Regions from separate parts of the Virgibacillus siamensis genome, predicted to be linked through region 3. Evidence: predicted binding sites of a transcription regulator. Region 3 holds the regulator's gene; each other region holds the start of a gene.
The links. Region 3 encodes LexA, which represses DNA repair genes until DNA is damaged. Its sites were predicted from a motif close to CGAACATATGTTCG; they were not measured.
Positions count from the first base shown of each region.

Region 1: the regulator LexA is predicted to act here: its motif matches at 1,646-1,659, upstream of B1K71_RS10975 (DNA polymerase IV).
Region 2: the regulator LexA is predicted to act here: its motif matches at 6,071-6,084, upstream of B1K71_RS07310 (YolD-like family protein).

Region 1 covers NZ_FUIH01000007.1:1,432,010-1,439,821, forward strand. Annotated here, with positions in the region: gene B1K71_RS10970 (YfiT family bacillithiol transferase) at 1-268, opposite strand, end outside; gene B1K71_RS10975 (DNA polymerase IV) at 380-1,630, opposite strand; gene B1K71_RS10980 (M20/M25/M40 family metallo-hydrolase) at 1,744-2,868, opposite strand; gene B1K71_RS10985 (acyl-CoA carboxylase subunit beta) at 2,889-4,436, opposite strand; gene mce (methylmalonyl-CoA epimerase) at 4,436-5,260, opposite strand; gene B1K71_RS10995 (acyl-CoA mutase large subunit family protein) at 5,275-6,927, opposite strand; gene prli42 (stressosome-associated protein Prli42) at 7,043-7,180, shown strand; gene B1K71_RS11000 (aromatic acid exporter family protein) at 7,215-7,812, opposite strand, start outside.
Region 2 covers NZ_FUIH01000007.1:732,502-740,313, forward strand. Annotated here, with positions in the region: gene B1K71_RS07285 (YesL family protein) at 1-258, opposite strand, end outside; gene xylA (xylose isomerase) at 483-1,808, shown strand; gene xylB (xylulokinase) at 1,813-3,312, shown strand; gene B1K71_RS07300 (endo-1,4-beta-xylanase) at 3,451-4,872, shown strand; gene B1K71_RS07305 (class I SAM-dependent methyltransferase) at 4,980-5,690, shown strand; gene B1K71_RS07310 (YolD-like family protein) at 5,724-6,053, opposite strand; gene B1K71_RS07315 (DUF4352 domain-containing protein) at 6,210-6,818, shown strand; gene B1K71_RS07320 (DUF421 domain-containing protein) at 7,224-7,812, opposite strand, start outside.
Region 3 covers NZ_FUIH01000007.1:1,231,321-1,239,132, reverse strand. Annotated here, with positions in the region: gene tkt (transketolase) at 1-646, opposite strand, end outside; gene B1K71_RS09900 (DUF896 domain-containing protein) at 738-971, opposite strand; gene B1K71_RS09895 (YneB family resolvase-like protein) at 1,061-1,699, opposite strand; gene lexA (transcriptional repressor LexA) at 1,981-2,604, shown strand; gene B1K71_RS09885 (YeeE/YedE family protein) at 2,668-3,912, opposite strand; gene B1K71_RS09880 (alpha/beta fold hydrolase) at 4,087-4,836, opposite strand; gene B1K71_RS09875 (RQC-minor-1 family DNA-binding protein) at 5,086-5,667, shown strand; gene B1K71_RS09870 (hypothetical protein) at 5,763-6,323, shown strand; gene B1K71_RS20155 (MBL fold metallo-hydrolase) at 6,559-6,825, opposite strand; gene ahpF (alkyl hydroperoxide reductase subunit F) at 6,985-7,812, opposite strand, start outside.

The DNA of each region.
Region 1 (7,812 bases), 200 kb from region 3:
AAGCTGGTACTGTTGGATTCTCATCTGTTAAAGCGAGCTTTAAACGTTGATACATATTCAACTGAGAATCGGCAATATGATGAACAAGCTGACGAACTGTCCAACTGCCATCACGATATGTTTTGCTTAATTCCTCGTCACTTAATGCGTCAACCGTTTCTCTCAATCGCATCGTGTACGTTTCAATTTCTTTTAGCCATTCCTGAACATTCTCCAATGATACTTCGTTCGGAACTTGTAATTCCCCAATTGGAAATCTTACATTCATTTTTAATCCCCTCTTCTCTATTATTATTTTCACTATGCATTAAAACCTTTTATATATAGTAACATAAATGTATTACTGAATAGCACGGTACAACTCAATGATTTATCGACTTCAATCTTTATAGTCATCCAAAAAGTCCTTTTGAAAACTCGTTCTGGGCTGTTGATCATCTTTTTGCTCATTTTTTAATTGCTTAAACGTACTATTTCCGTATTTTTCGTTGAGCTTTTCAATAGCTTCATACAGATTTTCCTTCTTTGCTTCCTTTTCATACGTAAACAAACTTAATTGTTGAGCTATATACCTTTTCTCCTCTACATCCTGGACGGTTATTCCAAGTAAACGAATTGGGTCTAAATTCCAGTGCTTTTGCAGCAATTCATTGGCGAAATACAAAATATCTTGTTTATTTTCAATATAGCTGTGCAGCTTTTTGCTGCGGGTGATTGTTCTCCGGTCATAATAACGGATTGTAATCTGGATACTTTTTCCTGCTGCTTGTTTGCGTTTCATGCGGCGTTCCACATTTTCGGCAAGCAGATTCATCAGTTTGCGAATTTCAGCATCATCTGTAGTATCAGCCGGCAATGTTTGTGAACTTCCGATACTTTTGAATTCATGAACAGCGTCAGGATCAACTGGTCTTGTATCAATTCCATTAGCACGGTTTTGCAGACGTTCACCGTTAATACCAAGCACCTGTTTTAATTGATATAAATCACCGTTTGCCAAGTCCCCAATTGTGTTTATATTGATTCCCTGCAGTTTTGCAGCAGTTTTTTCACCAACACCGTACATTTCCGCTATCGGCAACGGCCAAAGTTTACGAGACAAATCCCTTTTGCGCAATACGGTTATCCCCATCGGCTTTTTCATATCGGAGGCCATTTTAGCCAAAAATTTATTTGGCGCAATTCCAATACTGCTCGGCAAATCCAACTCCCGTTTTATTCTGCCTTGAAGATTCTTGGCAATTTCCAGTGGGTTCCCAAGTTCTTGACAGTCTGTGACGTCCATGTACCCCTCATCAATGGAGACTGGCTGCACAAGCGCGGTAATTCCGGCCATCATTTTAAAAATCTCACGGGAAGCGGTACGATATCGATCGAAATTCGGGCGGAGCACCAGCAATTCCGGACATAATCGTCTTGCTTGCCATAACGGCATTGTTGTTTTAACCCCTTTTGCTCTCGCTTCATAACTGCTTGTTACAACAATCCCCTTTCGTTCTTCGGGATTTCCAGCGATTGCCAAAGGGATGCCCTTTAATTTCGGGTTATACGCCATCTCGACAGATGCATAAAATGAATTCATGTCCACATGAAAAATAACCCTGCCTTTTTTTGGATACCATTGCTGCATGCATAACATCCTTTGCGAACATCCGTTTGTTAATTAAATTATAACATAAAATAACCCCTATGATGGATACATAGGAGTTATTTTCACTGTGAATGCCTCGGCTGAATATAAAATTATTTGGCTGCCTCTTCCACAATAGCAGTGACCATTTCCGTGATTTTGACCAATTCATCGACCGGAATCCGCTCATTCGTTGTATGAATTTCTTCATAACCAACTGCCAGATTTACTGTTGGTATTCCTAATCCTGCAATAACATTTGCATCGCTTCCGCCGCCACTTTTCAGCAATTTGCTTTCACGGCCGATTTTTTTAGCAGCACGTTTTGCCACTTCAACTACTTCATCACCGTCCTGCTGCTTAAATCCCGGGTACATAACAGTAACTTCAACATCTGCAGATCCACCAAGTTCCTGAGCAGTTGTTTCAAAAGCATCCTTCATTTTGGCAACCTGTTCTTCCATTTTGTCCGGAATCAGTGATCTTGCTTCAGCAAGTACCTCGACATGATCACACACAATATTCGTTTGCTTGCCGCCTTCAAACCGGCCGATATTTGCGGTAGTATCCTCGTCAATTCGGCCGAGCGGCATTTTGGCTATAGCTTTAGCAGTCAAGGTAATTGCGGAAACTCCCTTTTCCGGCGCTACCCCTGCATGTGCTGTCCTTCCCTTTACCGTTGCAAACAGTTTCGCTTGAGTTGGTGCTGCAACGATGATGTCACCAACTGTTCCATTACTGTCAATTGCATAACCATATTTAGCATTCAGAAGAGAGCCATCCAATGCCTTTGCCCCAACAAGACCAGACTCTTCCCCAACAGTAATTACAAATTGTATATCGCCGTGCTCTATATTATTTTCCTTTAACGTACGTATTGTTTCGAATATTGCCGCAAGCCCGGCTTTATCGTCAGCTCCTAAAATCGTAGTCCCGTCAGATACAATGTATCCATCGTCTATGGAAGGTTTGATGCCGTTTCCGGGAACAACCGTATCCATATGGGATGTGAAATAAATTGGATCTGCATCCTGTTTAGTTCCTTTTAACGTGCAGATCAGATTACCGGCGCCATGCCCCGTTGTATCCTTACTGTTATCTTCTGTAACTTCCAAACCTAAGTCTATGAACTTTTTGGTCAGTACCTCGGCAATTTTTGTTTCGTGTTTTGTTTCCGAGTCAATTTGAACGAGTTCAAAAAATTCATCAATCAGTCTGTCTTTATTAATAACTGTCATCGTTGTACCTCCTGGTCTGATTAAAGTGGAATATTTCCATGTTTTTTTGTCGGACGTTCTTCGGTTTTATGATAAAGCATCTCCAAAGACTGAATCAGTTTTACCCGTGTTTCCCGTGGGTCAATCACGTCATCAATCATTCCCAGTCCGGCTGCTACATATGGATTTGCAAATTTTTCACGATAAGTGTCAATCTTCTCCTGACGTGTTGCCTCCGGATTTTCACTGTCCGTGATTTCTTTGGCAAAAATGATATTCGCTGCACCCTCAGGACCCATAACTGCAATTTCCGCATTCGGCCAGGCAAATACCAGATCTGCCCCAATCGATTTACTGTTCAGTGCGACATATGCGCCGCCAAATGCTTTTCTTGTAATAACAGTTATTTTTGGTACAGTTGCTTCTGAATACGCATATAAAATTTTGGCACCATGCCGAATAATTCCACCATGTTCCTGCTTCACACCAGGGAAAAATCCGGTTACATCTTCAAATGTGATTAATGCAATGTTAAAGGAATCACAGAAACGGATAAAACGGGCAGCTTTATCACTGGAATCAATGTCCAGGCCACCAGCCATATATTTAGGCTGGTTGCAGACCAGTCCGACTGTCTGACCATTAATCCGAGCAAAGCCAACAACAATATTTTTGGCAAAATCTTTATGGATTTCATAAAAACTATCCGGATCCACCACTTGTTCAATTACTTTTTTGACATCATATGGACGAGTGGCATTAAATGGTACAATATCAGTCAAATCAGGACGCGTTTCATCATTTACGTTAAAATCTTTTAATGCTGGTTTTTCCTGATTATTGGCTGGTAAATAGCCAATTAATTCTTTCACGTGGTCCAATGCTTGTTCTTCACTTTCTGCTTTAATATGCGCGTTCCCGCTCTTGGAATTATGTACGTGTGCTCCACCTAATTCCTCGGATGAAATGGTTTCTCCTGTTACTGTTTCAATCACTTTCGGTCCGGTAATAAACATCTGGGAAGTTTTTTCAACCATAATGACAAAATCCGTTATCGCAGGTGAATAAACAGCTCCCCCGGCACTCGGACCCATGATGACGGAAATTTGCGGAATAACACCTGAATAAATAGAGTTACGGTAAAATACCTGTCCATATCCATCAAGGGACGATACACCTTCCTGAATTCTTGCACCGCCGGAATCATTAAGTCCAATAAACGGAACACCGTTTTTGGCGGCAAGGTCCATTACGGCTGCAATCTTTTTACCATGCATTTCACCAAGTGCTCCACCATATACGGTAAAGTCCTGAGCAAACAGATAAACGGGGCGTCCCTCTATTTTTCCATATCCGGTAACAACGCCTTCCCCATTTCCGTTTAAGTCACCCATACCAAAGTCTGTTTCCCGATGTTCCATAAACGGATTCAATTCAACGAATGAACCTTCATCCAGTAAATAATCAATTCGTTCTCTGGCGGTCAGTTTTCCTTTCGCATGCTGTTTATCAATTCGGTTATCCCCACCGCCAAGTTCTACCTTTCTGCGTTTGTCATAAAGCTCATTAATTTTATCAAAAATATCCATTACGAATCACTTCCCTCTTGTTGCTGACAGAGTTCAAAAAGAACACCATGTGCTGCCTTCGGATGAATGAATGCAATTTGGCTGTTATGTGCACCCGGTTTTGACTCTTGATTGATTAACGGAATACCACGAGTCTTGAGTGTCTCAATTCTTTTATCAACATCATTAACATCCAACGCAATATGGTGAATTCCTTCTCCTTTTTTATCAATAAATTTTTTAATTGACGATTGATCATTGGTTGGTTCCAGCAATTCAAACCGTGAATCACCGATTTTTAAAAAGGCAACCTTTACACCTTCCGACTCTACTGACTCCACACCTTCCAGTTCAAGCCCAAGTGTATCGGTATAAAACGGCAGTGCCTTTTCGATTGTATCAACAGCAATCCCAATATGTGAAACTTTATTTGGTGCTTCCGCCTGGTCGGAATCCGGATCAATCAGTTGTTTAATATAAACAGCCAGAGCTTCTGTTGAGGAACCGCTAGTAAAAATCTTGCTTACCCCTTTATCCAGCAAAAATGGAATATCCTCAGCGGGAATCACGCCTCCCCCAACAACCGGTATATCTTCGGCGTCACGTTCTTTGAGAACCTCAATAACTTTTGGAAATAAGGTTTTATGTGCACCTGACAGTGATGAAAGGCCGATAACATCAACATCCTCCTGAATAGCGGCTTGGACTATTTGAACTGGAGACTGTCTGAGTCCGGTGTAGATTACTTCCATTCCATGATCCCGCAATGCCTGGGCGATAACCAACGCTCCTCTGTCGTGACCATCCAGCCCGGGTTTTGCGATTAAAACACGTATTTTCTTCATCTCAATTCCCCCTGTTAAGCTCCCGTATATTCACCAAACTCTTGTCGTAACACATTACAAATTTCCCCTACTGTGGCATAAGCTTTAACAGCATCTAAAATAAATGGGATTAAATTTGCATTCGGATCCTTGGAATTTTCGCGGATTGCAGACAAAGTCCGGTCAACATCTTGCTGATTTCGCAGCTGCCTGGTATTTTCAAGCGAATCTATTTGAGCTTGCTCCAGTGCCTCATCTACTTTAAGAAGGTCCGGATTTACTTCTTCGTCAAGTTGATATTTGTTCAAACCGACAATGATTTCTTCCTCTTTTTCAATCTTTTTCTGTGTTTCATAGGCATTATGATGAATTTCACGCTGCATAAACCCTTCTTCTACTGCCTGCACAGCCCCGCCTATATCAGAAATTTGGTCAAGGTATTTTTTAACTTCATTTTCCATTCGGTCTGTCAGTTCTTCCACATAATAAGAACCACCTAATGGATCAACCGTATCTGCTGCACCACTTTCATTCGCAATGATTTGCTGTGTACGAAGTGCAATCCGTGCCGAATCCTCTGTTGGCAGTGATAATGCCTCATCCCGGGAATTAGTGTGAAGACTTTGGGTCCCGCCCAAAACCGCGGCAAGTGCCTGAAGCGTGACACGTACAATGTTATTGTCAGGCTGTTGTGCTGTAAGTGTCGAACCGCCTGTCTGAGTATGGAAACGCATTTTCCAGCTTTTCGGATTTTTGGCTTGATACTTTTCTTTCATGATTTTTGCCCATATTCGTCTTGCAGCGCGAAATTTAGCCACTTCTTCAAAGAAATTATTATGCGCATTGAAGAAGAATGCAAGCCTTGGGGCAAATGCATCAACATCAAGCCCCGCCTGAAGCGCGGCATCAACATATGCCATCCCGTTAGCGATGGTGAATGCAGCCTCCTGAACTGCTGTAGAACCAGCCTCGCGTATATGATAGCCAGATATGCTGATTGTATTAAATTTCGGTACATGCTGCTGACAGTATTCAAAAATATTCGTAATTAACCGCATCGAAGGTTTTGGCGGAAAAATATATGTTCCGCGTGCAATATACTCTTTCAAAATATCATTCTGAATAGTGCCAGTCAGTTTTTCATATGGAACACCTTGTTTTTCTCCAACAGCTATGTACATGCACAGTAAAACGGAAGCAGGTGCATTAATCGTCATCGATGTGCTCACCTGATCAAGCGGTATTTGATCAAGAAGCTGCTCCATATCATGGAGTGAATCAATTGCCACACCAACTTTACCAACTTCTCCTTCCGCCATCACATCATCTGAGTCGTAGCCGATTTGTGTCGGCAAATCGAATGCAACCGACAGTCCTGTCTGGCCCTGCTCAAGCAAATAACGAAAGCGTTTGTTTGTTTCCGCTGCCGAACCGAAGCCGGCGTATTGCCGCATTGTCCAAAAACGACTCCGGTACATTGTCGGCTGAATCCCCCGTGTATACGGATACAAACCAGGGAACCCCAGTTTTTTTTCATATTCCGTATCATTTTCCGGAAAGTGGAGTCGGTCCACTTCAATGCCGGAAGACGTTGTAAATGGATTTTTCCGCTCTGGAAAGCGTTCCACCGTTTTGGCAGCAGATTGCTCCCATTGGTCTTGATTACTGGAAAACTTATCATCACTCATTGATGTAACCTCCAATTATTATGTTATAACATGTTAAAAAATAGATAGCACTTGTCCAATCCCTGCTTACACGATAAAATACAAGTATGAACCGGGATTGAAGGAGGATTAAAAATTGACAAAACAACAGACAAAAGCTCAACCACCAAGGAAAAAATCAAAACGTGAGCGACGAATGAAAATTGTCATCTATCTGATGATATTGGCAATGTTTCTGTCATCACTTACGTACGGACTGGCAATGCTCATATAAGTTCCCACCGAATATGTTCCTTAAAGACTGGTCCTTAAACAGTACCGGTCTTTTTTGATTTCTTTCTTTTTACATCACTTTCTTTAAACTTTTTCTTCAACAATAAATAATCTTCAATTTCATGAAGCAGCCGGAATAAATTCGCTCTTGTTTCAAATTCTTTTCGTGTCACTGGCAAAGGTTCGCGATCAAAATCCTTCCTCAGTTCATCCAGTTGTTCCAAATAAATTACCGCAGTATTTCCGGGATGAACCGCATCCGATAATTCATCAAAGAAATCTGCAATTTTAATCGAGATGGAATCAATTTTCGGTAAACGGCTTACCAGCGGAAGCATTTTTTGCAGTAATTCAAATTGGCGGCTGCGCATCGTAAAATAATCTGCATACGGATGCTTGCTCCGCAGTAAATGATTCTCTCTATCCAATGATACCAAATTCGATGCTTCCTGCAACAACTCTTCACAAATCGTTATTTCAGTGCCATCCCATTCCTGTTTATCGGTACGTATGTATAAAGCAATTTCATGCAGGATTTTTTGAAAATTATGTTCCAGTTCTATTTGTTTTTCACGAAGCGGTTTATCCAAACTGGGCATATAAAGGTTAATTAAAAGAGCTGTACCAACACCA
Region 2 (7,812 bases), 500 kb from region 3:
AATTCCGATAATAAATACTCCAAGAATATTGCTTTTTACAAAGTCATGTTTGAAATAGTTCCAAAATGTTTTAAAGACCGGAATCTCTGTATTCCCTGTTAACCATTTCCGGATTACGGCGAACATCGCTGTTGTAGCGGGGAAGACACCAAAGATAACACCGCCGGTCAACGTAAATGTGATCCACAGTAAATTCACATATGCAAACCTTGTAATCCATTCCATTACGTTAAAAATAAAAGTGCTGGTACTATTCACGGGGATCCTCCTTGGATTTCAGATAGGCTTCCATGCTTATTATAAGTTAATCATTTTAAATAGGATAGCGTAAGTCTATTATAACTTAGTATATCCGACAGACAAACTAACTTTGTGCTGCTATAATTTGCGCAAGCAGTTACATTCCAGTATACATGCATATTCACCCCATTTTTATCGGGATGTTGAATATATATTATCATTTTAAATGGGAGGTCATCATGATGGCATATTTTAAAGAAGTTGGTCAAATTCAATACGAAGGGTCACAATCTACTAATCCGTTTGCATTTAAATTTTATAATCCTGAAGAAAAAATAGGTGACAAAACGGCAGAAGAACATCTCCGTTTTGCCGTTGCCTATTGGCATACATTCACAATGGATGGATCAGATCCATTTGGTGCGGGTACAATGGTCCGTCCGTGGGATAAGTTTAAAGGTATGGATTTGGCAAAAGCCCGACTGGAGGCTGCCTTTGAATTTTTTGAAAAACTGAACGTACCTTATTTCTGTTTCCATGATGTCGATATTGCACCTGAAGGAAGTAATTTGCGGGAAACGAATCAGAATTTGGATACAATCGTTGGTTTGATGAAGGATTACATGAAAGACAGCAAAACAAAATTACTTTGGAATACGGCGAATAACTTTACACACCCCCGTTTTATTCATGGGGCAGCATCTTCCAACAATGCGGATATTTTTGCGTATACAGCAGCAAAAGTTAAAAAAGGGTTGGAAATTGGAAAAGAACTTGGCGCACAAAATTATGTGTTCTGGGGCGGACGTGAAGGTTATGAAACACTGCTTAATACCGATATGAAACTGGAACTGGATAATTTGGGCCGCTTCTTCCATATGGCTGTCGATTATGCAAAAGAAATTGGCTTTGATGGACAATTTCTGATTGAACCAAAACCGAAAGAACCTACAACACACCAGTATGACTTTGATGTGGCAAGTGGATATGCTTTTCTGCAAAGATACAATCTGCAGGATCATTTTAAATTTAACATTGAAGCAAACCATGCGACACTCGCCGGCCATACGTTTGAACACGAACTGTGCTACGCACGCATAAACGATATGCTAGGTTCGGTGGATGCAAACCAGGGTCATCCGCTGCTCGGGTGGGATACAGATGAATTTCCGACAGACCTGCATGCTGCTGCATTGGCAATGTATGAGATTCTTAAAAACGGCGGTCTTGGCCGTGGCGGTTTGAATTTTGATGCAAAGGTGAGAAGAGGTTCATTCGAGCCGGACGATTTATTCCATGCACATATTGCTGGAATGGACAGCTTTGCAGTAGGACTGAAGGTTGCCCGGAAACTTATCGATGATCGTGTGCTGGAAGATATTTTGGAAGACCGTTACAGCAGCTATACAAATGGAATCGGATTGGATATTGTACAAAACAAAACGGATTTCCATGAGTTGGAGAACCATGCGTTGGGACTTTCGGAAATCAAACATCAATCCGGTCGGCTGGAGAAAATCAAGGCAACAATTAACCAATATTTGCTGAAAGCTTATGCTGGGGAGTAATGCCATGAAATATGTAATCGGAATCGATTTGGGAACGAGTGCGGTTAAGCTTCTGCTGGTAACTAAACATGGCAGCGTTATACAGGAAATTTCCAAAGAATATCCGTTAATTCAGGAAAGAAGCGGATACAGTGAACAAGATCCTAACGTATGGGTGGACCAGACAGTTGCAGGGTTGACTGACTTGCTTCAAGATTTCAACGGTGACCCGGAGGATATTGAAGGAATCAGTTTTTCCGGACAAATGCACGGACTCGTTCTTCTGGATGAAGACAATGAAGTACTGCGGAATGCGATTCTTTGGAATGATACACGGACAACCAATCAATGCCGTCAGATTTATCATGCTGTTGGCGAGGAACGATTGCTGGAAATAGCAAAAAACCCTGCTTTGGAAGGATTTACGTTACCAAAGCTGTTATGGGTGAAAGAACATGAGCCCGCATTGTTTCAGAAAGCTAAGAAATTTGTTTTACCAAAGGATTACTTGCGGTACAAACTGACGGGTCAATTGAACATGGAATATTCTGATGCTGCCGGAACGTTGTTGTTGGATATTCGAAAAAAAGAGTGGAGTAAAGAGATCTGTGCGCTGGTGGACATTGATTCGACCATTTGCCCGCCATTAGTAGATTCCCATGCTGAGATCGGGGGAATACAATCTGGAATTGCGGCATCCACTGGTCTGTCGGAAACAACCCGGGTTTTTGCCGGTGGAGCGGATAATGCTTGTGGCGCCATTGGTTCAGGAATATTAGAAGATGGTAAAACCCTTTGCAGTGTTGGCACATCAGGTGTTGTGCTTTCCTATGAGGGAAGTGATGATAAAGATTTTCAGGGACGTGTCCATTACTTTAATCATGGCGCTCCCGATGCCTTTTATACGATGGGGGTTACTCTATCAGCAGGCAATAGCCTAAGCTGGTTTAAAGATGTCTTTGCCGCGGATGAGTCATTTGAAGATTTGGTTTCTGAAGCGGGAACAGTCCCTGCCGGAGCAAATGGATTATTGTTCACGCCGTATTTGGCAGGGGAAAGAACGCCTTATGCAGACGCATCGATTCGGGCAAGTTTTATCGGTATGGATGTGTCACACCGGCGAAAAGATTTTGTTCGGGCGATCCTTGAAGGGATTACTTTTTCCCTGAATGAATCGATTCATATTTTCCGCAACAATGGAAAAGTAATTGATTCTATTGTTTCGATTGGCGGCGGTGCAAGGAATAAAGTGTGGCTGCAAATGCAGGCGGATATTTTTAACGCAAAAATTATTAAACTTTCAAGTGAGCAGGGCCCGGGAATGGGAGCAGCAATGCTGGCAGCATATGGATGTGGATGGTTTGATTCATTAAGTGAATGTGCAGATGAATTTTTGAAAATAGAAAGCGTGTATACACCGGATAGTGATCGTGCAGAAAGCTATAAGAAGCTATTTGAAATCTATCAGGAAGTATATGGACAGACAAAAGCGATGAACGAAAAACTTGTGGAATTTCGGAATTAATTTATGTAAACAGGCTATCTCAGAAGTATTCAACCAAGATTGAATTATTTTATGAGGTGGCCTTTTTAATTACTTAATGGGAGGTGTTGTAGCGAAGAAGTTAATTTATCAAGTCATTATAGGAAAGGGGTATGTTGAATGGTGAAGTCGCTGCGTATATCAATTATTGCAGTATTTGTTTTGTCACTGGTATTACCTGCCGGGACAAGCACTGCCAAAGCTGAGGAGGGATATAAATCAATTAGTGCGCTGGGGGTAACACCGCTTAAAAGCAGATATGAAGATTCTTTTGAAATCGGAGCTGCAGTTGAACCCTATCAGCTTGAAGGGATTCATGGCGAGATTTTAAAACGGCATTACAACAGCATTGTTGCCGAAAATGTGATGAAACCGATCAATATTCAGCCGGAAGAAGGCAATTTTAATTTTAAGGAAGCTGACAAAATTGTCCAGTTTGCCAAAGAGAATGATATGAATTTGCGTTTCCACACACTTGTTTGGCACAGTCAGGTACCTGAATGGTTTTTCCTGGATGAAGAAGGAAATCCGATGGTGGAGGAAACCGATCCGGAAAAACGTGCAGAAAATAAGGAGCTTTTACTGGATCGACTGAGAAATCACATTAAAACAATCGTGAAAAGGTACAGGGATGTAGTAGATGAGTGGGACGTTGTTAATGAAGTTATCGATCCTTATGCGTCTAATGAACGGGGTCTGCGTGAATCCAATTGGTATAAGATTACCGGTACAGACTATATTAAGGTAGCTCTTGAGACTGTTCATAAATACGCGGGAGAAGATGCCAAATTATATATCAACGATTATAATACTGAAGTGGAACCAAAAAGGACCTACCTCTATAATCTGGTAAAAGATCTGTTGGAGCAGGGGGTTCCGATTGATGGTGTCGGGCATCAGGCGCATATCCAGCTTGGCTGGCCATCTATTGAAGAAATGAGAGACGCCATTAATATGTTTGCCAGTCTTGGATTGGATAATCAAATTACTGAGCTCGATGTCAGCCTTTATGGCTGGCCGCCAAAGCCCGCCTTTCCGAATTATGAAGAAATTCTGGAAAGTGGGCGTCTTTTGGATCAGGCAGATCGATATGATCAATTATTTGAATTGTACGAGGAATTGGATGATAAAATCAGTAATGTAACGTTCTGGGGTATTGCAGATGACCATACATGGCTTGATGATCGTGCTGAAAAGTATAACGATGGCGCAGGTAAAGATGCACCATTTGTTTTTGACCCGAATTTTAATGTGAAGCCCGCCTATTGGGAGATGATGGATTATAATTTGAATGAGATGGATGTGCTAATTGCAGACTTCGAAAAAGAAGGGGAATTTGCGAATTATGGTGCTGCCAGATCATTGCAGGCCAAATTGAGATCCGTCACGCATTTTAAAAAACGGGGAAAAACTGATAAAGCCGTTGAACATATGCGTGATTTCCTCCAAAAGCTTGATAAACAGCGCGATAATGAATTTATTGATGAAGATGCATATAATATTCTGAGACAAAATGCTGAATATTTAGTTAGGAAATGGTAAAATTAGTTAAACCGATTTAACGTACGTAACTTATTGGAAAAGCTGACTCCTTTGAGGAAGGGGTTGGCTTTTCTGCCATTATTTCTTTCCAAGGGGGTAATACCTTAATGAACCACTCAGCAAAAGATACTTATGACAAACTGGCAGGTACATATCAAAATGATATTGATGAGGCAAGCCCATATAACGCTTATTATGAGCGTCCGGCTATGCTGGAGGAGCTGCCTGATGATTTAACTGGAATGAAGATCCTGGATGCTGGATGTGCAGCTGGGTGGTATGCAGAAAAACTCGTGAAGCGCGGGGCAGAAGTTACCGGTATAGATGTCAGTCCTGAAATGGTACAGGAAGCGAAAAATAGATTAGGGAATCACGCGGAAATCTTTTGTCATGACCTTCAGGAGGCATTGCCTTTTGAAGACCATTCCTTTGATATCATTATCAGTTCCCTTACCATGCATTATGTAAAAGAATGGACGCCGACGTTTCAGGAACTTAATCGGGTCATTAAAAATGAAGGAACATTCCTGTTTTCAGTCCACCATCCATTTATGGATTTTACCAGGTTTTCGTGCACGGATTATTTTGAAACACAGTCATTAACGGACACATGGAAAAAACCGAACATCACGATTGATGTCAGCTTTTACCGCAGGCCAATGCAGGATATAATAAGAGAAACAGTGCATTTTTTCATCCTGGAAAAGCTGGTTGAACCACATCCGCACCCAAAGATGAAGCAAGCACATAAAAAATCTTATCAATATCTCATGAACAACCCTCATTTTTTGATAATCAAAGCAAAAGCGGAGAAATAAAGTATTGTATAATTTTAGATAATCATTTATCCGTTATAAAATGGTTACTTCCAATATTGCATCGAAAGTAAGTTTATTTGTTGTCGGGTGTTTAAGGTACAACGTTTTTTGTTCTAAATTTATCTCGCTGATTTTTGCCTTGACTACTGTTACATCATGATTTGCAAAGAATACCACTTCAATCGTCAAATCATTATGAATAGCACATTGCAGTTTCATGTTGATTTCTTCTTTCTGCTGTTCATCAATGATTGGTTTTTTTCTGAACTCCATCTCTGCAAAAATCTCCCTTAACATCTTGACATGCTCCGGGATCATCATTGTAGAGCCAATCCATTTCTTTGAACCTCGGTCATTACTCAATTTCATCACCTGCTTGTGGAACATTTGTTCGATTATAACATGATCTTTTCTGATTGTGAATTCCGGATTAGGAAATCCCTCTTCAGAAGGAGTGCATTTTTTTGCATACCCTAATTGTTACGATAAGATTACAAAATAATTAGGGGGTAATTAGAAATGAAGAAATTATTTACTGGCTGCTTGACTGCGATTGGAGCAGTAGTTGTTTTAGGAATTTTAATTGGTATTTTTGCCAGTGGAGGAGATACGTCTAACACCGCAGAAGGGGGAGCGGATCAGACGAAACAGGAAAATTTGGCCAATAATGATGCTATGAAGCAAGATAAGGAGTCAACAATCAAAAAAGCCGGAATCGGTGAAACTGCTACTGTTGCAAATGTTGGATTTACTGTTAACCATGTTAAAACGACCAGTGAAATTGACAGCGGAAATGAATTTATTGAAAATGCTAAAACAAGTGGTAAATATGTCGTTCTTGATGTGGCAATAAAAAATGGACAGAAGGAGCCACTGATGATTGATTCGAGCTACTTTCAAATCATGTCATCTGACGGAACGACCTATGACCCTGTGACAGATGGACAGGTGATGATGGCAATGGGAGAGAATGGAACAGATTTCTTCCTGCAGCAAATCAATCCCGGCCTGAGTAAATCTGGAAAAGTTGTTTTTGAAGTGCCAAAAGAATTAAATCTTAAAGGTTCCGTTTTGCATTGCCAAACAGGGTTCTTTGGAACGGAAAGTATTGAAATTAATCTAAACTAATGAAAATATAAAGCGGCTGGGACAAAAGTGTGTTATCCAAAGAAAAAAACGAACAACCAATTAGAAAATGGAGCGTCTAGCCGCTCCGGAAATATACTTCGCTTTCACTTTCGAGCATAAGTGCGACATCTGCTTAAGCAAGCTTTCGCAGTGTCTTCTTTACCGCGGGCAGCTGTTGAGCCTCCTCGTGCTGGGTGCTCGTCGTGTTGCAAGTGTTTCAATGAAGCAGCACTCCTCGCAACTCGAAGCATATTCGGTGGAAGTAGTGCTCGTCGCACTGCGGGGTCTCATCTAGGCTTTACTTCCCGCAGGAGTCTCCGTATATTTCCTACGCTAATTCTCTAATTGTTCGTCTTTTTAATAACACGTTTTGTAATGTCCCAGCCACTTTAATTTAAGTGGATTCTATTGCAGGTGTTCCGGGGGTGTATTCTTATGCTCCTTGTTTTTAACTTCTGCAAAAATGTTATTTTGGTTTAATTGCTGTTTAATCTGATGCAATTGGTTGTTAAGCTGCTCTATTTGTTGTTCATTAGATTTGGTTGTGGCTTGCTGTAATTGTTTGAACTCCTTCTTCGTAACGGGTTGTGCATCTTCTTTTAACGTATAACCCAGTTGTCCGTTTGGTTCAAGTGTAGCCCATTGCACATCGTTTATACTCGTTACATTTTTTTGCCTCAAATTCATTTCAAGTTGATCAACGGTCATTCGCAGCTTTGCCATTGTTTTTTCATTCAATGATCCATTTTCAATCAAAACTTTGGATTTTCCGGTTATCAGTTTTTCCAGTCCATCGAATTTGAGCTGGCCAAATTCCATAACAATCAGTGTCAAAACGAGTACTGCGCCGGTTCCGATGGCAATCCAAATGTTTTTATCAGCAATAGGCTGTACAAGTGCTGTTCCAATTGAAATCATGATAATTGTTTCGGCCAATGTCATTTGTGATATTGTTTTTCTGCCAGCTATTCGTAAAAGCAGGGTGCCGACCAGT
Region 3 (7,812 bases):
GAATAACCTGCCAGCCATATGCTTTAAAACGGCTTTCGGTATCATCAGAAAATGCGCGATCCAAATCTCCATCCAGGGAAATATCGTTGGAGTCATACAGGGCAATCAGTTTACCTAATCCCAGATGACCGGCGAGAGAAGCTGACTCGTGTGAAATACCTTCCATTAAATCACCGTCGCTGATGAGTGCATACGTATGATGGTCAATAATATGAATGTCTTCTTTATTGTAAAGAGATGCGAGATGTGCCTCGGCCATTGCCATCCCTACTGACATCGCAATACCTTGTCCAAGAGGACCAGTTGTAGCTTCCACCCCATCTGTATGATGAACTTCCGGGTGTCCCGGAGTTCTGGAACCCCATTGACGGAAAGATTTTAAATCGTCAATGGTTACATCATAACCGGATAAATGTAATAAGCCATACAGCAGCATGGATCCATGACCTGCGGATAAAACAAAACGATCCCGATTAAACCATTTGGAATTTTTCGGGTTGTGTGTCATGAAATCAGTCCACAACGAATACGCCATTGGAGCTGCACCCATTGGCAGGCCCGGGTGGCCCGAATTAGCATTTTCGATGGCATCAATTGCCAAAGTGCGAATTGTGTTAATCGATAGTTGTTCCATGTTTTGTGACAATGAAATTCCCCTTCCGTTACTAAACTAGTTTATATCCTTTTTCATTTTATAACGAAACCATACCTGTAACAAGTTTTTTTCGAAAAAGCTTTTAATGCTTTTTATTCCGGTCCTGAAGATCCCGAACTTTTTGCGGTGTAACATCATTACCTTCTTTATCCATCACAGTCATTGATTTGAACTGATTTTTAAATGACTTACGGACATTTTTCAGATATTCCTGTCTCAGTTCCTTTTGTTCCGCTTTTTCATCATCTGTCAGTTCTTCTTCCTTTGACTTTTTGGCAAGTTCATTTATACGATTTAACTTTTCTTTTGAGATCATGATAACCCCTCCTGATAGTTGCATACAAAAAAGGCAAGAACCATATCGGTGTTCCTGCCCTTCAATAGTACCTTTTATATGAAGCAGATTCAAGAATTTACAAATTCCTGATACCTGCGATGAACAGTTGCTTTGGAAACGGGATAACCCAAATTATTTATACGCTTCGTGATTTCATTGAATGTCATTTCCTTCTGTCTTAATTGAACAACCTCATCCATTGGAAATGCTATTCGGTCACGGCCGGATGCCTGGTGCCGGTTGGATAAATTTTTTGCCGGATCAAATCCATCCCGAACAGCCCGCTTCATTCCGCGCCTGATCTTTGCATTTTGCAGTTTACGCTGGTATTCTTCCACAATCCCTACAATTTGCAATACCATGGAGTCTGATTCTGAAACCTCTAATTCGCCTCCGTGCAAACTCGTATAAATCGAAACATGCAATTTCTGCAATTGATGGAACAGCGCAATTTTTGTATTTCCTCTGCCCAGTCTTGTCTCATCCTGTATCAGCAAGACATCTGCTTCCCCGCCTGCAAAATAATCCAGCATTGAAAAAATACCATCACGGTCCATCTCATAGCCGCTTTCCCGCTCTTCAATAATCGATATAATAGAAAAATTATTTCTGTCAGCAAGTTTTGTCAGTTCTTCTTTCTGTCGTGCCAGTGATGTTTCCTGTGTCTTCTTATTTGTACTAACCCTGCAATATATGATAGCTCTCAATTGAATATCTCCCTACATTATGCGCTTGTAATCATTGTAAAATATAAAAAAGCTAACGCCAATGCAAAAGCAACTATATAAAATATATCTGTCTTGGAAATCTTTTCAAACATATTTATCAGTCCCTTCCTTTTTGTATTAGAACCTTTGTTCGCCTTCTCTGTATTTATTATATACGAACAAATGATCTTGTCAAGCTTTTTTTCGAACGAATGTTTGCTTTTCTATATATTGAATGATAAACTATCATTAATAAATATTATGCGCGAGGTGTTTAATAGATGAACAAACTTTCCAAAAGGCAGCAGGCAATTCTCGACTATATTAAGGAACAGGTAAAAGAAAAAGGGTATCCGCCATCCGTTCGTGAAATCGCAGTAGCGGTAGGACTTGCTTCAAGTTCCACTGTGCACGGTCATCTTGCCAGACTGGAGAGCAAAGGATTTATTAGAAGAGACCCAACTAAACCAAGGGCAATTGAAGTCCTGGATCTGTCAGAAGATATGAACATACCGAAAGAAGAAGCGGTTTATGCGCCAGTGATTGGTAAAGTTACCGCCGGGCTGCCGATTACTGCTGTCGAAAATATCGAAGAGTTTGTGCCGCTTCCGAGCTCAAGTGCCGGTCCCGACGATAATTTGTTCGTTCTGGTTATCGAGGGTGAGAGTATGATTGAAGCTGGTATCTTAGATGGTGACATGGTTATTGTAAAACAACAAAACACTGCACAGAACGGTGAGATTGTTGTTGCGATGACTGAGGAGGATGAAGCAACAGTTAAACGGTTCTTCAAGGAAACCAATCAAATACGTCTGCAACCGGAAAATGCCACAATGGACCCGCTAATCTATCCAAATGTGACGATACTTGGAAAAGTAATCGGGCTGTACCGGAATATTCATTAATGGATTAAAAACCAAAAAAAGTGATCCCTTTTCCAAATCAGAAAAGGGATCACTTTTTTATCATTAACAAAATGTATCTTTTGGTTTTGGTACAGACATTCCAAACAATGGCCGTAAATAAAGAGCGATGAATGTTCCGGCCAACGCCATAATCATCCAAACCCATCCATGGAGGCTGAAGGAAGCGATGCCGCCAAAATATGCACCGATATTACAGCCAAATGCGATTCGTGAACCGTAGCCCATCAGGATGCCACCAATTACAGCAGCAGAAATCCGTTTAAGACCAAGTTTTTTCAGTGTAAAAATACCACCTGCTGTTGAAGCTAAAAAGGCACCAAGAATGACACCGAAATCCAACACGCTAGTTGAGTGCATTAATACGGATTGATCCAACGAAGCGGCACGTTCACCAGACCAATATACCCACTTGGTGACATCTATGCCGAAGAACATTGCTATTTTAGATCCCCATAATGCAAAAGCCGATGTAACGCCCCATGGGGTCCCTCTGACCAATAATGTCAAAGCGTTAAAAACTGCCAGTAAAATGGCTGCAACCCATAATGGCCAGGAACCACGCGGAATACGAGTCCAGCCTTTCCCGCTTGGAAGCGGCTTTATCGTTGGCGGTGTTCGTTTTTTATCAAAATAATACGCTGCACCAAATATGAGTACAAAAAGCAATAATTGCACGGCCCAGGCGCCGGCGTAACCCAAATCAGTGCTTGTTGCCAGGGAAATTGAAGGAAATGATGGTGTTTCATTCACCCAAAAATTCCAATGCCATGCACCCAGCACAGAACCAATAATAAATGCAATCAATGTTACGAACATCGCGGAACGGCCACCGCCAACTGCATACAATGTTCCTGATGCGCATCCGCCTCCCAACTGCATCCCGATACCGAATATAAATGCCCCTACGACCACGCTTGTTCCTACCGGAGAAACATATCCTGATGGATCGTTTCCAAAAAAACCAAGCCCCATCGACAGAATTGGAGCAAACAGCGTACATGCTACCGCCATCATAATCATATGAGCACGCATTGCTTGACCATTGCCGACAGACAGCAGCCTTCTGAAAGCTGAAGTAAAACCAAACCGGGCATGAAAAAGTGTTAGACCTAACAGGAGACCAACCCACATGGTTATCATATTCTGCAGTCCCGCAGTATTAAAGATGGCATAACTCAAAAGAGCAATAATAATTATTCCTGTCAAGATTAATGTTTTCTGTGGAGATGGAAGTAACGGATGGTTTTGTTTGCTTTCATCTTTCATCACAGTACCTGGTATCGCCATATATATCCCTCATTTCCTATAAAATAACTTGGAATTATTATATACAATAAGATATAGCGAAGTGAAAGTCAATCTATTAAATCGCAGCGGCGTTGGTTTCCCCGTAACAAGTAAAAAATACCTTACCTCTTTTCAGCCGTTAAGAGATAAGGCATTTTTAATGGACTTACCTCATCAATTCAGTTGAATAAAATTTGTGATATAGTCGGAAAGAACTTCAGGATGTGTGAAAGTTACCATATGGTCTACATCAGGAATTCTAATAACTTTAGTGTTTGAATGATTTTCATAGTATTCTGCAACACGCAGATTATCAGCCGAATCTTCCAGGCCAATTAACAGCAACGTTTTAGCAGTTAAATCTCCCAATCTTTCATTTGTCGGCGGTTGTGACCAGACCATTTCATATGTTGGCCATTCAAACATACGAGTCATATGGTGTCGTAACATTTGAACCATCAAATCCTTGTTGGAACTGGACATAACAACATTGTACAACGGGGCACTGAGAGAAATCTCAATCATATGATCGATATCAGGAGCTGCCGCGTTGATCTCCTTGATATAGTCATTAAATTCCTGTGAATACTTAAACCCGTTCAATGCAGGAGCAATCATAATCAAAGTGGATACTCTATCCGGATAATTCAGTGCAAATTCCGCAGCGATTTGACCGCCCATTGAATGGCCGATGAGTGTCACTTCATCGAACCCAAGAAAATCAATAAGTGAGAGCAAATCCTCAACATAATTAAATGGTCCAGCAGGATTCGGTGATTTACCGGCACCATGTAAATCAAACGCAACAACTTGGCAGTGTTTTGCTAATAAAGGTGTGATAAATTTCCAGTTCCGCGTATCGGCCCCTCCAGTAATAAGAACAACCGGATGGCCAGTCCCATGAACCTCATAATACAATTCCATCAACATTCCTCCATCCAAATTTTTAGAATATCAATATATATGCATTGACGATACGTTGTTAGTCATGCTTCGAAGTTAAAAAAACCTCTATCTAACTAAAATTCGACATTTTTATAAAACATCCTCTTTTTATTGTCGCGTTCTTACTGATTCATCTATAATATCAGGCATTACTCTCCTCCACCCATACCATAAAAAATACCATGTTATACTATAATTAACGTACACACACGGAAAGGGTGGTAAATTATGTCACGCAAAGTTAATCGTGTCCGCTTCCAATTGGATACGAAAAATATTAAACGGTTGCCACACTCGGATATCCGGACGATATTGCGTGCGGCGGATCCCATAATCATGACTGGCGGACGAAATTTACTAGCAAAAATATTAAAAGGATCAAGAGAGAAAAAAGTATTGGAATTGAATTTAGATTGCTGCCCGGTATACGGTGCTTTTCGAGACGAACCTCTTGAAACAGTAAAAGCGAAAATCGACTGGATGATCAAACATCATTATCTGGAAACCGAATATGATTATAGGTTACCTCTTCTCGTATTCTCTGAAACAGGTTGGGAAATCGAAAAAGATACCTATTCAGATGAATTGCTGCAGCAACTTAAGGAAATTACGAACCCTGAAAACCATGATTTTAAAGAACATCTGCAACACCGAGATCGTGGCATGATATTATTGCTATTGAACAAAATTGAACAATCAGGTAATCCTTCTTTTATTCCTTCCCTTAGAGAATGGAAAAAAGTTGACTATAAAAAAGTACGGAAAGAAATTGACCGGGTGATTCATTCATTATCGAAGGGGTTATCTTAAGATTACAGCCTGCTTATAACAGATTCACGGATTGAATAGAATTTTCAAGACTGGCTAAGCTACTAGTAAGATTAATATGAAGCGAGGTGCAGCCAGTGAACCAGCACGATTTATATATGAAAATTTTCAACATGAAAGAGGAACTCGGTGGTCTGATCAAAGAACATTGGCAATTATATTCAAATATGGGGACAGGCTATTTCTGGCTTAACCTCGCAACTGTAATTGTTCCATTGATTGCATGGCTGTTCCTTGTCGACCGGAAAAGAGTGTTTGAAATTGCTTTTTTTGGCTTTTTTACGCATGTCCTTTGGTATATGATTGACAGTTTTTTAACGTCCGGTAATTACTTTAACCATCCACACAGCCTATTCTACTTGCTTCCACAGGGAATATCTGTTTCAGCGGTTCTGTTTCCGGTTGTGTTTATGCTGCTGTATCAATATTGTACGAACCATAAGAAGAGCTTCTGGATTTATTCGGTCATCGGCTGTTTTTTATTTGCATACGGATACGGTTTGCTGATGATTTCCATTGACATGGTCCGCCTTCATAAGGGGATGAATCTGCTTTACCTGAGTTTGATTGATGTGGCGGTGGTCTTTATTGCATACGTAATGACACTATTATTCTTAAAATTACGTCAAAAAGGCTAAATATGTTCCATTGTCATTATGACAGTGGAGCTTCCGTGCAGTATCGAGGGCTGTCTCAGGATTATCGATTTGAGGTCCATGCCCTGAATATACCTGCCTAATCTGAAGCATGGATAAATGCTCCAAACTTTCCATAGATCGCTGAATGGATGCAACGCCTTCCCGAAAGATATTTAACCATCCAACATCATTTTTGTGAAAAAGATTTCCACCAATTAATATCTTTTCTTCCGGGTCATACAAAGAAATATGCCAGAGCGTGTGTCCCGGTGTGTATAACTTTTAAGGTTCTGCTGCCTATATTAATTTCATCGTTATTGGATAGTTTCTTATCTACCCGGTACGGTTCTACCGGCTGGTCCAGCCATTCCGCGCTACAGGCCTCGTGATCACATGAATTAATTAAATCAGCCTCCCATTTATGGGCAGCAATCGTCACACCATAATTCTTTTGAAGATGGAAATTACCTCCCACATGGTCACTATGGTAGTGTGTGTTCATTACCAAATTCCTCCGGAGAAACACCCTTGTAAGTTAATCTTGAGCAAGAACAATTGAACGTTCGCTCAATTACATTATACATATTTTTATAATTATCAAAAATGAATTCACAAAAAAATCCCCCATGCTTTTTTAAGCTAATGAGGGATTTGGGGTAATTTAATTCATTACAAAACTGCTGCGTGGATTTCGGATGAGATAATCGAATGCATTTAAGGCTGCATTTGCTCCGGATCCCATGGAAATAATTATCTGCTTGTTTCGATCGTCGGTACAATCCCCTGCTGCATAAACACCTGGTACGTTCGTTGCTCCATCTCTGTCTACAACAATTTCACCAAATTTATTACGTTCAACAGATTCACCAAGCCAATCTGTATTTGGCAGAAGACCTATCTGAACAAATACACCGTCCAGATCAATGTGTTGTTGTTCCTCTGTAGCACGATCCACATAACTTAGTCCGTTTACATTGTCTTTTCCGGTAATTTCTGTTGTTTTTGCATTCGTCAGTACCCTTACATTCGGCAGACTGTGAAGACGATCCTGCAAGACTGAATCTGCTTTCAGCTCTGAACCAAATTCAAGAACTGTTACATGTTTTACAATTCCCGCCAAGTCAATTGCTGCCTCAACACCAGAATTTCCTCCACCGATAACGGCAACGTCTTTTCCTTCAAACAGCGGTCCATCACAATGGGGGCAATATGCTACACCCTTGTTTCTAAATTCATCCTCGCCGGGCACACCAATCTTGCGCCAGCGTGCACCTGTGGAAAGGATAACAGACCTGCTTTTGAGAACTGCACCATTTTCCAATTCAATTTCGACTGAATCCTTCTTCTTCTCCAATCCTTTGGCACGCTGTGAATTCATCACATCAATTTCATAGTCTTTCACATGTTCTTCAAGGTTTGAAGCAAATTTAGGTCCCACGGTATGTTTAACACTGATAAAATTTTCAATTCCGGCGGTGTCATTAACCTG